Regions from separate parts of the Acidovorax sp. GW821-FHT10E03 genome, predicted to be linked through region 3. Evidence: predicted binding sites of a transcription regulator. Region 3 holds the regulator's gene; each other region holds the start of a gene.
The links. Region 3 encodes FNR, which switches genes on or off when oxygen is low (the NO sensors DNR and NnrR bind a similar motif). Its sites were predicted from a motif close to TTGATNNNNATCAA; they were not measured.

Region 1: a site for FNR is predicted at 1,479-1,492, ahead of AC07OD_RS18215 (universal stress protein). Genes of this name have one in related genera too.
Region 2: a site for FNR is predicted at 1,753-1,766, ahead of AC07OD_RS15230 (type IV pili methyl-accepting chemotaxis transducer N-terminal domain-containing protein). Genes of this name have one in related genera too.

What each region holds. Positions count from the first base shown of each region.
Region 1 covers NZ_JBWKMU010000010.1:23,995-27,263, reverse strand. The annotation lists gene AC07OD_RS18225 (helix-turn-helix domain-containing protein) at 1-108, opposite strand, end outside; gene AC07OD_RS18220 (TetR/AcrR family transcriptional regulator) at 262-885, shown strand; gene AC07OD_RS18215 (universal stress protein) at 1,003-1,425, opposite strand; gene AC07OD_RS18210 (metallophosphoesterase) at 1,537-2,382, opposite strand; gene AC07OD_RS18205 (LysR family transcriptional regulator) at 2,522-3,269, opposite strand, start outside.
Region 2 covers NZ_JBWKMU010000008.1:41,679-44,947, forward strand. The annotation lists gene AC07OD_RS15220 (bactofilin family protein) at 1-106, shown strand, start outside; gene AC07OD_RS15225 (hypothetical protein) at 124-777, shown strand; gene AC07OD_RS15230 (type IV pili methyl-accepting chemotaxis transducer N-terminal domain-containing protein) at 812-1,654, opposite strand; gene moaA (GTP 3',8-cyclase MoaA) at 1,821-2,960, shown strand; gene AC07OD_RS15240 (DUF6713 family protein) at 3,085-3,269, shown strand, end outside.
Region 3 covers NZ_JBWKMU010000001.1:390,203-393,471, reverse strand. The annotation lists gene hemN (oxygen-independent coproporphyrinogen III oxidase) at 1-1,054, opposite strand, end outside; gene fnr (fumarate/nitrate reduction transcriptional regulator Fnr) at 1,241-1,963, shown strand; gene AC07OD_RS01835 (hypothetical protein) at 2,029-2,322, opposite strand; gene AC07OD_RS01830 (FixH family protein) at 2,374-2,655, opposite strand; gene ccoG (cytochrome c oxidase accessory protein CcoG) at 2,728-3,269, opposite strand, start outside.

The DNA of each region.
Region 1 (3,269 bases), on a different contig from region 3:
GACATCGAAGACCACCGAAATGCTGCTGCGCCAGGCCTCGAAGCGCTCTTCGCCGGAACCCTGGTCGGTGGTGAAAACTGTCGATGGCAGGGCGTGCGGCGTGGACATGGCGGCGCGATTATGGGGGCGGGTGCTGCAGTGCACCAGCGCAGATTGCCCGCCCTCGCGCCCAGGCCCGCGGCACGATTCCTGCTGGAGAAAATGTGAACGACGTAGTTGCATTGCAACTTGGTCATTTATTTTTTTACTGTGATGTATAAAATGGACGCCATGCAAACGCAGCCCCCCAAAGCCTCGTTCAAGGAGCAGATGCACCAGGCGCGCGAGGATGCCATCCTCCAGTCCACCTGCCAGCTCCTGGGCGAAAAGGCCTTCGACGCCATGACCATGGACGATGTGGCCAACGCCGTGGGCATTGCCAAGGCCAGCCTGTACAAGCACTTTTGCAGCAAGGAAGAGCTGTGCAGCGCCGCCATGGTGCAGATCCTGGCGCGGGTGCGGGCCTATCTGGCGGACCTGCCCGCCGAAACGCCACCCCTCGAAAAGCTCCATGCGCTGGTGCGCTGGTCGCTGGAGCGCCTGCTGAGCAATGAAATGCCGCTGCTGCCCAGCCGCAACTCCACGCTGCGCGCGGTGCTCATGGCCAACAAGGACTATCTCAACGGCCTGGTGGCGGTGAGCGACCAGATCGGCGAATGGATCACCCAGGCCCAGGCCGAGGGCGTGATCAACCCCACGCTGCCACCGCTGGTGGTGCTGTACACCTTGTATGCGCGGGCCTGTGACCCGGTGGTGAGCTTCCTCAAGGAAGGCGGCCAGTATTCGGATGCGCAGATCGTGGATCTGGTGGTGCGCACCTGTTTCGACGGGCTGGCTGCGCGGTAGCGGCAGCCCGTTCCGGCGTTTCGTCCCTCGTAAGAAAGCCCGGCATGCCGGGCTTTCTTGTCTTGTGGGCGAAAAACCCTGCCGAGGCAGGGCGCGGCCTGCGCCGGGCGGCGGGGCTCAGCGCACGAGCAGCACGGGCACCTTGCTGTGGGCGAGCACCTGCGTGGTGACCGAACCCATGACCAGGGTGGCCAGGGCCCCGTGGCCGTGGGAGCCCATCACCAGCAGGTCGAACTTGCCGCTGTCGGCCACCTTGGCGATGTTCTCGCCCACCGTGCCGACCTTGACGCTGCGCTTGGCCTCCACACCGTGGCGCGCGAGAAACTTGCACACGGGCGCCAGGATTTTCTCGGCTTCTTCGGCGTGGTAGTTCTCCACGACTTCCTTGCCCAGGGCCGCGCGGGCACGCGCGGGCAGCGGGGCCTGCACGGTGAGCACCGTGTACTGGTGGTTGCCCCCCAGCAGTTCTTCGTGGGTGGCCAGGTAAGCCAGCATTTTCTTGGTGTAGGCGCTGCCGTCGACAGCAAGCAGGATGTTCATGGTGTTCTCCGAAAAGGAATGGGTCAGACTAACGTGCGCGGACTTCTGTTGTCTTGACCTGGGTCATGTTTTTTCCTCTGCACTGCGGGGCGGCAGGGCCCCGTGCGCCGATCATAAGGTGATGCAGCACTGCGCCTGGAACGCCGCCTGCTCGCCCTTGCGCGCATAACCCAGCGGATTGGCCACGACGCGGCACTGCCACGGCGTGCCGTCCTCGCGCAGGCCCCGTGCCGTGTAGTCGCTCGGGGCATGCAGGTGCCCGTGCAGCCACAGCTGCGCGCGGGGCAGCAGGGCGTCCAGCGCGTTGCAGAAGCCCGCCGTGCCCGGCACCATGCCGTAGCGCGGGTCGGCACTGCGCAGGCTGGGCGCGAAGTGCGTGGCCACGACCGTGGGCCCGTCGAACGGGACCGCGAGCGCGTCGCCCAGCCACTGCTGGCAGGCCAGGGCCTGGTCGCGCACGGCCTCGGCGAGGAACGGCTGAGCATGGCGGGTGCCGCCCGTCTTGCGCAGATAGAAATTCGCCGCCCGGAAGGCCTTGTCGCGCAGCTTCAGGCGCCTGGCCAGGTCGGTGGTGCCTTCGTGGTCCGCCAAAGCGTCGAAATCGCTCCAGAGCGTGGTGCCCACGAAGCGGACACCTTGAAGAGTGACCATCTCCCGCTCCAGCCAGGTGATCCCCAGCCGTTCGCAGGTCCTGCGCAGCCGCTGGTGGGCCGCATCGAAATCCTGCGCGTCGTATTCGTGGTTGCCGGGCACGAAGAGCACCGGCGTGGGCCAGCCCGCGTACGGGGCCAGGGGCGAGAACCGGGCGAGGCCGAAGTCATCGTCCTGTAGCAGCGAGCCCTGCTGGTAGGAGCCCACGTCCCCCGCAAGCACCAGCACATCGGCGCCGGGGGCCGGTTCGGGGATGAAATGGGGGTGCGCCTCAAGGTGCAGATCGGACAGCAGCTGGATGTTCATGGAGCGCGCAGTCTACGGGCTTGGAGTGGGACGGGGCGAATCGAATGCCGTGGCGGCACCCCGAAATGCGCCAGATCCCGCCGCAAGGCACTGCCGCGGCAGGCCGCGCTGGGGTGGGTGGGATGCCCGCGCCCGGGCCTCACGGTTCGGGAAAGGTGCGGCGCGCCGAGCGCGCCAGGGCGTGCAGCAGCCAGGTCATCGCCGCCTGCTGCGGGCCGCGGCGGCGCCACAGGGCATCGACATGCACGGGCGGGACGTCCAGCGGCAGGGCCCGTTGCACCAGCGCGTCGGAGATGCCCGTGACGGGCACGAAGTGGCGCGGCAGCACCGTCAGCAGGTCCGAACCCGACACCACGCGCCCGGCGGTGAAGAACTGGTTGACCGTGATCACCACCTTGCGCTCGCGGCCCAGGGAGGCCAGCGCCTCGTCGATGAAACCGAAGGGGCGGCCGGAAAAGCTCACCAGCATGTGCCGGGCAGCGCAATAGGCGTCCAGGGTGAGCGGCGCGTCCGCCAGCGGGTGGCCCTGGCGCATCACGCACACGTATTCCCCGTCGTAGAGGCGGCGGCTCTCGAACGCGACCGCCCCGCCCGACTGCGCGCGTGCCGTGAGGTCCGCCAGCACGGCCGGAAAGTAGCCCACCGCCATGTCGGCGGCTTCCTCGTCGAGCAGGCGCCGGGGGTCGCGGGTGGTCAGGGGCAGCACCCGGATCGAGATGCCGGGGGCCTCGCGCTCGATGATCTCCACGAGGGCGGGAACCAGCGTGGCCGCCGTGGCATCGGCCATGGCCAGCACAAAGGTGGACTCGGCCGTGGCGGGCTCGAAGCGCCCCGGCGCCAGGGAGTCCTGCAGATGGGCCAGGGCCTCGCGCACGGGGGGCCACAGC
Region 2 (3,269 bases), on a different contig from region 3:
GGTGCCGCTGCCCGACTGGCCCCACAGCGCCCGGGTGTGCGCCCGTGAGCAGCCCGCGCGCCTGCTGAGCGGCTGCTGGACCGATGGCCCGGGGCACACGCCATGATGCCCGGAGCCTGCGCCTTGCACCTCGCGCCCCGCATCGCCCCCGGTGCCCCGGCCAGCCGGGGCTGGCTGGGTGCGCTGGGCCACCTGCTGACCGAACTTCGCATCGACGTGGACCTGTCGGGCCGCGACATCCAGCGCGAGTTCGACGCACTGCACGAACGCATCCGCACCAACCACCGCACCCGCGACGCGATGCGCGCGCTGCCCCTGCGCCTGCACGGGCTGGAGTTGCGCCTGCGCGAGGCCGACGGCGAGTATTTTGTCTACGCCATCGACCCGCAGCGCAACCGCATCGTGGCCTACACCGTGTTCAACCGTCTGGTCGAGGTGGACCGCCGCACCGACCGCCACCTGCGCGCGCCCCACACCAAGGTGGTGGACGGCTACCGCCGCATGGGCATTGCCTCCGCCATCTACCGCTGGTGGCTGGACTCGGGCCGCAGCCTCATGACCGGGGCACGCCAGTCCGCCGGGGCCCACGGCCTGTGGATGGCCCTGGCGCGCGACTATGAGCTGGCGGCGGTGCGCATCGACGCGCACAAACGCGTGCAGCGCCTGCCCCTGCCACCACCCCCGGGATTCTTCGACGCGCTGGACACCCGGCTGGTGCTGGTGGGGCGCGATTGCCGCCTGGCGGACTTCACGCAGCACGCGGCCTGCAGCGGCTGATGGGGGGCCGGATGGCCGGATTGCCCCCGGACGCTCAGCCCAGCACCTCGCGCAGGGCTGCCTCGTACAGGTTGGTGAGCTTGTCCATCACGCCCAGCAGGCGCTCGCTGGTGGTGGCCACGGCGTTGAGCCCCACGTCATCGGCCGGGCGGCGCAGGGCCGATTCAAAGAACAGCCACTGCGAGTCGGCCAGCTCCAGCTCGTTGCGGATGGCGGGGGTGGACACCGGCGCCGCCTTCAACGTCTGCAGTGCCTGGCGGAAGTCGGCGGCGTCGGAGGCCAGTTGCGCCTGCACCACCTTGGACTCCACCTTGGCCGCGTGCAGAAAGTAGTTCTTGGCCAGGCGCTGCGACAGCATGCGCTGGCGGCCCGCCAGGTTCACCAGCCGCGCGCTGGGGGCCTGCGCCAGCCTCTCGATCGACTCGGTCACGGCCTGGGAAACCAGCAGCGTGCGGTCGGCCTGGTCGGACGCCGCCACCACCAGCGCCGTCTGGGTGGCTGGCACGGCGGTCAACTGGTTGAGCAGGGCAAACTGCTTTTGCACTTCTTCCAGCTGGCGCCCCACGTCGGCCGGCCAGCGCCCCGACTGCAGGCCCCGCGCCAGTTCGCTGCCGCCCGACTGCACCATCTTGCGCGCCAGCCCCATCACATCCACCGCCGCCCCCGGCAGCACCTGCAGGTACTGCTGGCAATAGGCCTTGGCCATCCGCTGCGACAGGGCGCGGAACCAGCCCGCATAGTTGATGGCCCCCGACAGCCCTATCTGCGCCTGGGCACTGTGGCCCCAGGTGGGCAGCAGGATGCCCGCCGCCACCCATTGAACCGCCACGCGGCGCTGGCATGGCAGGGCGTCGGCGAAGAACTCACGAACTGGCATGGGAATCCCCTGAAATCGGATGCCGTATTGTTGCAATGCAACATCCAGAGCGCCCTGCGCCATGTCAAAGGCGGGCCACGCCGCCGCCGGGGCAGAACTTGACCGCGATCAACTCCGCGCGCAGGGGCTTGCCCCTCCGCGGGGCCCCTTGCGGCAAAATCACCCCATGGCCGAACGTGTGATTCCCCTGGTGGACCAACGCATCGCCGCACTGGCGGCGCGGGTGCCCACGCACCCGGTGGCCCCCACGGGCCAACTCACCGACACCCGGGGCCGCCCGCTGCGCGACCTGCGCATCAGCGTGACGGACCGCTGCAACTTCCGCTGCAACTACTGCATGCCCAAGGAAGTGTTCGACAAGGACTACCCCTACCTGCCGCACGGTGCCTTGCTGAGCTTCGAGGAGATCACCCGGCTGGCGCGGCTGTTCCTGGCGCACGGCGTGCGCAAGATCCGCCTGACCGGCGGCGAGCCCCTGCTGCGCAAGAACCTGGAAGCGCTGGTGGCCCAGCTGGCCCAGCTGCGCACGGTGGACGGCCTGGCGCCCGATCTCACCCTCACCACCAACGGGTCGCTGCTGGCGCGCAAGGCCCAGGCCTTGAAGGATGCGGGCCTGAACCGCGTGACCGTGAGCCTGGACGGACTGGACGACACGATCTTTCGCCGCATGAACGATGTGGACTTTCCGGTGGCCGACGTGCTGGCGGGCATCGAAGCCGCGCACGCGGCGGGCCTGTCGCACATCAAGGTCAACATGGTGGTCAAGCGCGGCACCAACGACCATGAAATCTTGCCCATGGCGCGCCACTTTCGCGGCACGGGCACCACGCTGCGTTTCATCGAGTACATGGACGTGGGCGCCACCAACGGCTGGCGCATGGACGAGGTGCTGCCCTCGGCCGAGCTGATCGAACGCCTGCGCGCCGAGCTGCCGCTGGTGCAGCTCGACCCCAGCAGCCCCGGCGAGACCGCCGAGCGCTGGGGCTACACCAACGCACAAGGCCAGTACGACCCCGCCCTGGGCGAGGTGGGCGTGATCAGCAGCGTGACCCAGGCCTTCTGCCACGACTGCAACCGCGCGCGCCTGTCCACCGAAGGCAAGCTCTACCTGTGCCTGTTTGCCTCGGAGGGTTACGATCTGCGCACCCTGCTGCGCGGCGGCGCCAGCGACGAAGCGATCGCCTCGGCCATCGCCCCCATCTGGCAACAGCGCGGCGACCGCTATTCGGAGCTGCGCAGCAGCCTGCCGGCGGACACCACACAGGGTGGCGCACGGCGGGTGGAGATGAGCTATATCGGTGGCTAGCGGTGGGGCCGGCCCCGTGCATCTCGGCCCTGCGGAGCCCCCGCCCCGCGCCATGGTCCGGGCGCCGACGGTTTTCAGGCACCATGGGTGGCCGCGGCCTTCACCTCTTGCCCACACCCACCCCATGCTCCTTCAATCCACGCACCGCGCACTGTTCCTGGCCAATGCCACCGTCCTGGTCACGCACCAGATCGATGCCGCGTACTGGCATGAATGGGAGCTGTTCCACATTCCCGGCGGCAACCAGGTCAACCTGCTGCTCAACCTGCCCATCATTGCGCTGGTGCTGTATGCCCAGGCGCAGGTCGC
Region 3 (3,269 bases):
GGTCGTAGTACTCATCCAGGGTCTTGGCGTTCTGGCTGTAGGTGGCGCCGACCCTGCCAATGGCCGACACGCCCAGGCCGATCAGGTCGCAGTCGGGCTGGGTGCTGTAGCCCTGGAAGTTGCGGTGCAGGCGGCCCTGCCGCTTGGCGACGGCCAGCGAGTCCTCCGGCAGCGCGAAGTGGTCCATCCCCACATACACATAGCCGGCGCCCATGAACGCGTCGAGCGAACGGGAGAGCATCGACACCTTGCCGGAGGCTGCGGGCAGTTCGGCGGAGAGGATGCGGCGCTGGGGCTTGAACCGCTCCGGCAGGTGGGCATAGGCATACAGCGCAATGCGATCAGGCCGCAACTGAACCACCTGCGCCAGCGTACGGTCGAACGACTCCGGCGTCTGGCGCGGCAACCCGTAGATCAGGTCCACATTGATCGATTCGAAGCCGAGCGAGCGCGCGGATTCCACCAGCGAAAACACCTGTTCGGCGGGCTGGATGCGGTGCACCGCCTTCTGGACCTCGGGGTCAAAATCCTGCACGCCAAAACTCAGCCGGTTGAATCCAAGCTCCGCGAGCACGGCAAGCCGGTCGGCATTGACGGTACGGGGGTCCACCTCGATAGAGTACTCCCCGCCCGGCGCCAGGGTGAAGCTGCGCTGGAGCATCGCCATGAGTTCCCGCAAGCCATCGTCCGACAGGAAGGTGGGGGTGCCGCCGCCCAGGTGCAGCTGGCTCACCACCTGGCCCGTGCCGCAGTGCGCCGTGTGCAGGTCGATCTCGCGGCTGAGATAGCGCAGATAGACTTCAGCCCGGTCGTGGTGCTTGGTGATGATCTTGTTGCAGGCGCAGTAGTAGCACAGCGACTCGCAAAAGGGGATGTGCACATACAGGGACAAGGGCAGCGCCTTGGTCAGGGTGCCCATGCGGCGCTGCTCGAGGGCGAGGGCGTAGTCCTCCTGGCCGAAGGCTTCCACAAACCGGTCGGCCGTCGGATAGGAGGTATAGCGGGGGCCTGGTACGTCAAAACGGCGCAGCAGGTCAGGCGAAACAGCGGTCATGGGGCGAATCCTTGCGTACACCTTGACTGTGCCGTAAGCTGCCCCCCATGTCCTTGACATGAATCAAGTGATGGAGTGGCCGGAACAGCGACAATTTGATGCATGTCAGTCGCCTGCCCGCCCTCCAAGAGACTCCCTCTTCGGCCATCGGGCGGTATGCTCGAAACCTAACTCCGCCCTGTGCCTATGAACCCGCTCACCATCAAAGTCGCCTGTTCCAATTGCAACCTGCGCGAGCTGTGCATGCCGGTGGGCCTGAGCGAAGAGCAACTGCACCGCATCGACGAGGTCGTTGCAGTTCGCCGCAAGGTGAAGCGCGGCGGCACGCTGTTTCGCAATGGTGAGTCGTTCACCTCGCTTTATGCCATCCGCACCGGCTTTTTCAAGACCTGCGTGGCCACCGAGGACGGACGCGACCAGGTCACGGGGTTCCAGATGGCGGGCGAGATCATCGGCCTGGACGGCATCGTGAATGACCACCACACCTGCGATGCGGTGGCCCTGGAAGACGCCGAGGTCTGCGTCATGCCGTTTGACCGCATCGAGGAACTGTCCCGCGAGGTCACCGCGCTGCAGCACCACGTGCACAAGATCATGAGCCGCGAGATCGTGCGCGAACACGGCGTGATGCTGCTGCTGGGCAGCATGCGTGCCGAGGAGCGCCTGGCAGCGTTCCTGCTCAATCTGGTGCAGCGCCTGCACGCCCGCGGATTCTCGCAGTCCGAGCTGGTGCTGCGCATGACGCGCGAGGAGATCGGCAGCTACCTGGGCCTCAAGCTCGAGACCGTGAGCCGCACCTTCTCCAAGTTTGTGGAAGAAGGCATTGTCGAAGTCAAGCAGCGCCATGTCCGCATCCTCGAGACCGACGCGCTCAAGCGCATCGTGAACAACCAGTCCGCCTGCCACTGAGCAAGGCGAGCCAGGTCCGCTCGTCCCGGCAACGCCTTGCCACCGGAGCTCGGCCGGTGCGCTGTTCAAGGGCAGGATGATGTCTTTCGGCAATCATCAGGGCGCTCGCCTTCGGGCACGGGGCAGCGGTTGAGTTCAAAGGGCGACATTGCCAGCAGCGTGGTCAACGCGCTGGAGGCCATGGTGATGGCCCAGAACGCAAAGAACGCGAGCGTGTAGACGCCCTGGCGCGACAGGGCCAGCGGCTGCCCGAACCAATGCAGGTCCTGCGGGTCCACCATCGCAAAAACCAGCATCTCCATCGCGCCCGCCATCAGAAAGGCGGGCCATGCAATCCACATCAGGCGTTGCGTCCACATCGGGGTTGTCTCCTGGTAAGGCCGCGCAGACCCGCTGCTCGGCCAGGGGTTTCAGCGTGGCTGGTCCTGAACCGGCGTTGCCGCGTGGTTGCGGCCCTTCATGGCCGGGGCCAGGCTCTTCTCCGGAGCCTCCAGCGTCTTGTTGATTTCGATGCCCTGGCGGTAGTAGTCCTCGGCAATCACGGGGTCTGGCCGCGAAATCGCCAGCCACAGCGTGACAAAGCCCGCCACGATGACGATGGCAGGGCCGGCGATGATCAGCCAGACGTGGCCGAATTTCCACCAGGGCGCAGCGGTGGCGGGGGCGGAGCCGATGGCTGGATTGGATGGCATGGGTGCTTGCTCCTCAAAAATCTTCTCGGTCATACAACGTCCCCGGGGCCGTGCACCGGGGTGCACGTCGCCTCATCGGGGCACCAGGAATACGGACTTCTCGGTCACATGGGCCGCAGCGCCCACCGCCTGCACATCGAACTGCACGGCATGGGAGCCCGGGGGCGCGGAGCCATACGGTATCTGCAGGCGCACGGCCACCCACCGGGACTCCGCGGGGCCAATGTCCACCTCGGCTTCAGAGGCCACCTCCAGCCCGTCCAGGCCGCGGGCGCCGATGCGGTAGCGCTGGGGGCCTTCGGTGGCGTTCATGATCTGCAGGCGGTAGATATTCTCCAGCTTGCCGCCCGCCACGATGCGCGACAGGGCCGCGCGGTCGCGCACCACATCCACCTTGAGCGGCGTGCGGGTGACCAGGCTGGCCATCATGCCCACGCACAGTGCCACCAGCACGGCGGTGTAGATCAGCACGCGAGGCCGCAGGACGCGCCGCAGGATCTGCGACTGGCTCCAGCGCTGTGCCACGCCGTTCTGCGTGGAAAAGCGGATCAGCCCCCGGGGGTAGTGCATCTTGTCCATCACCGTGTTGCACGCATCCACGCACAGTCCGCAGC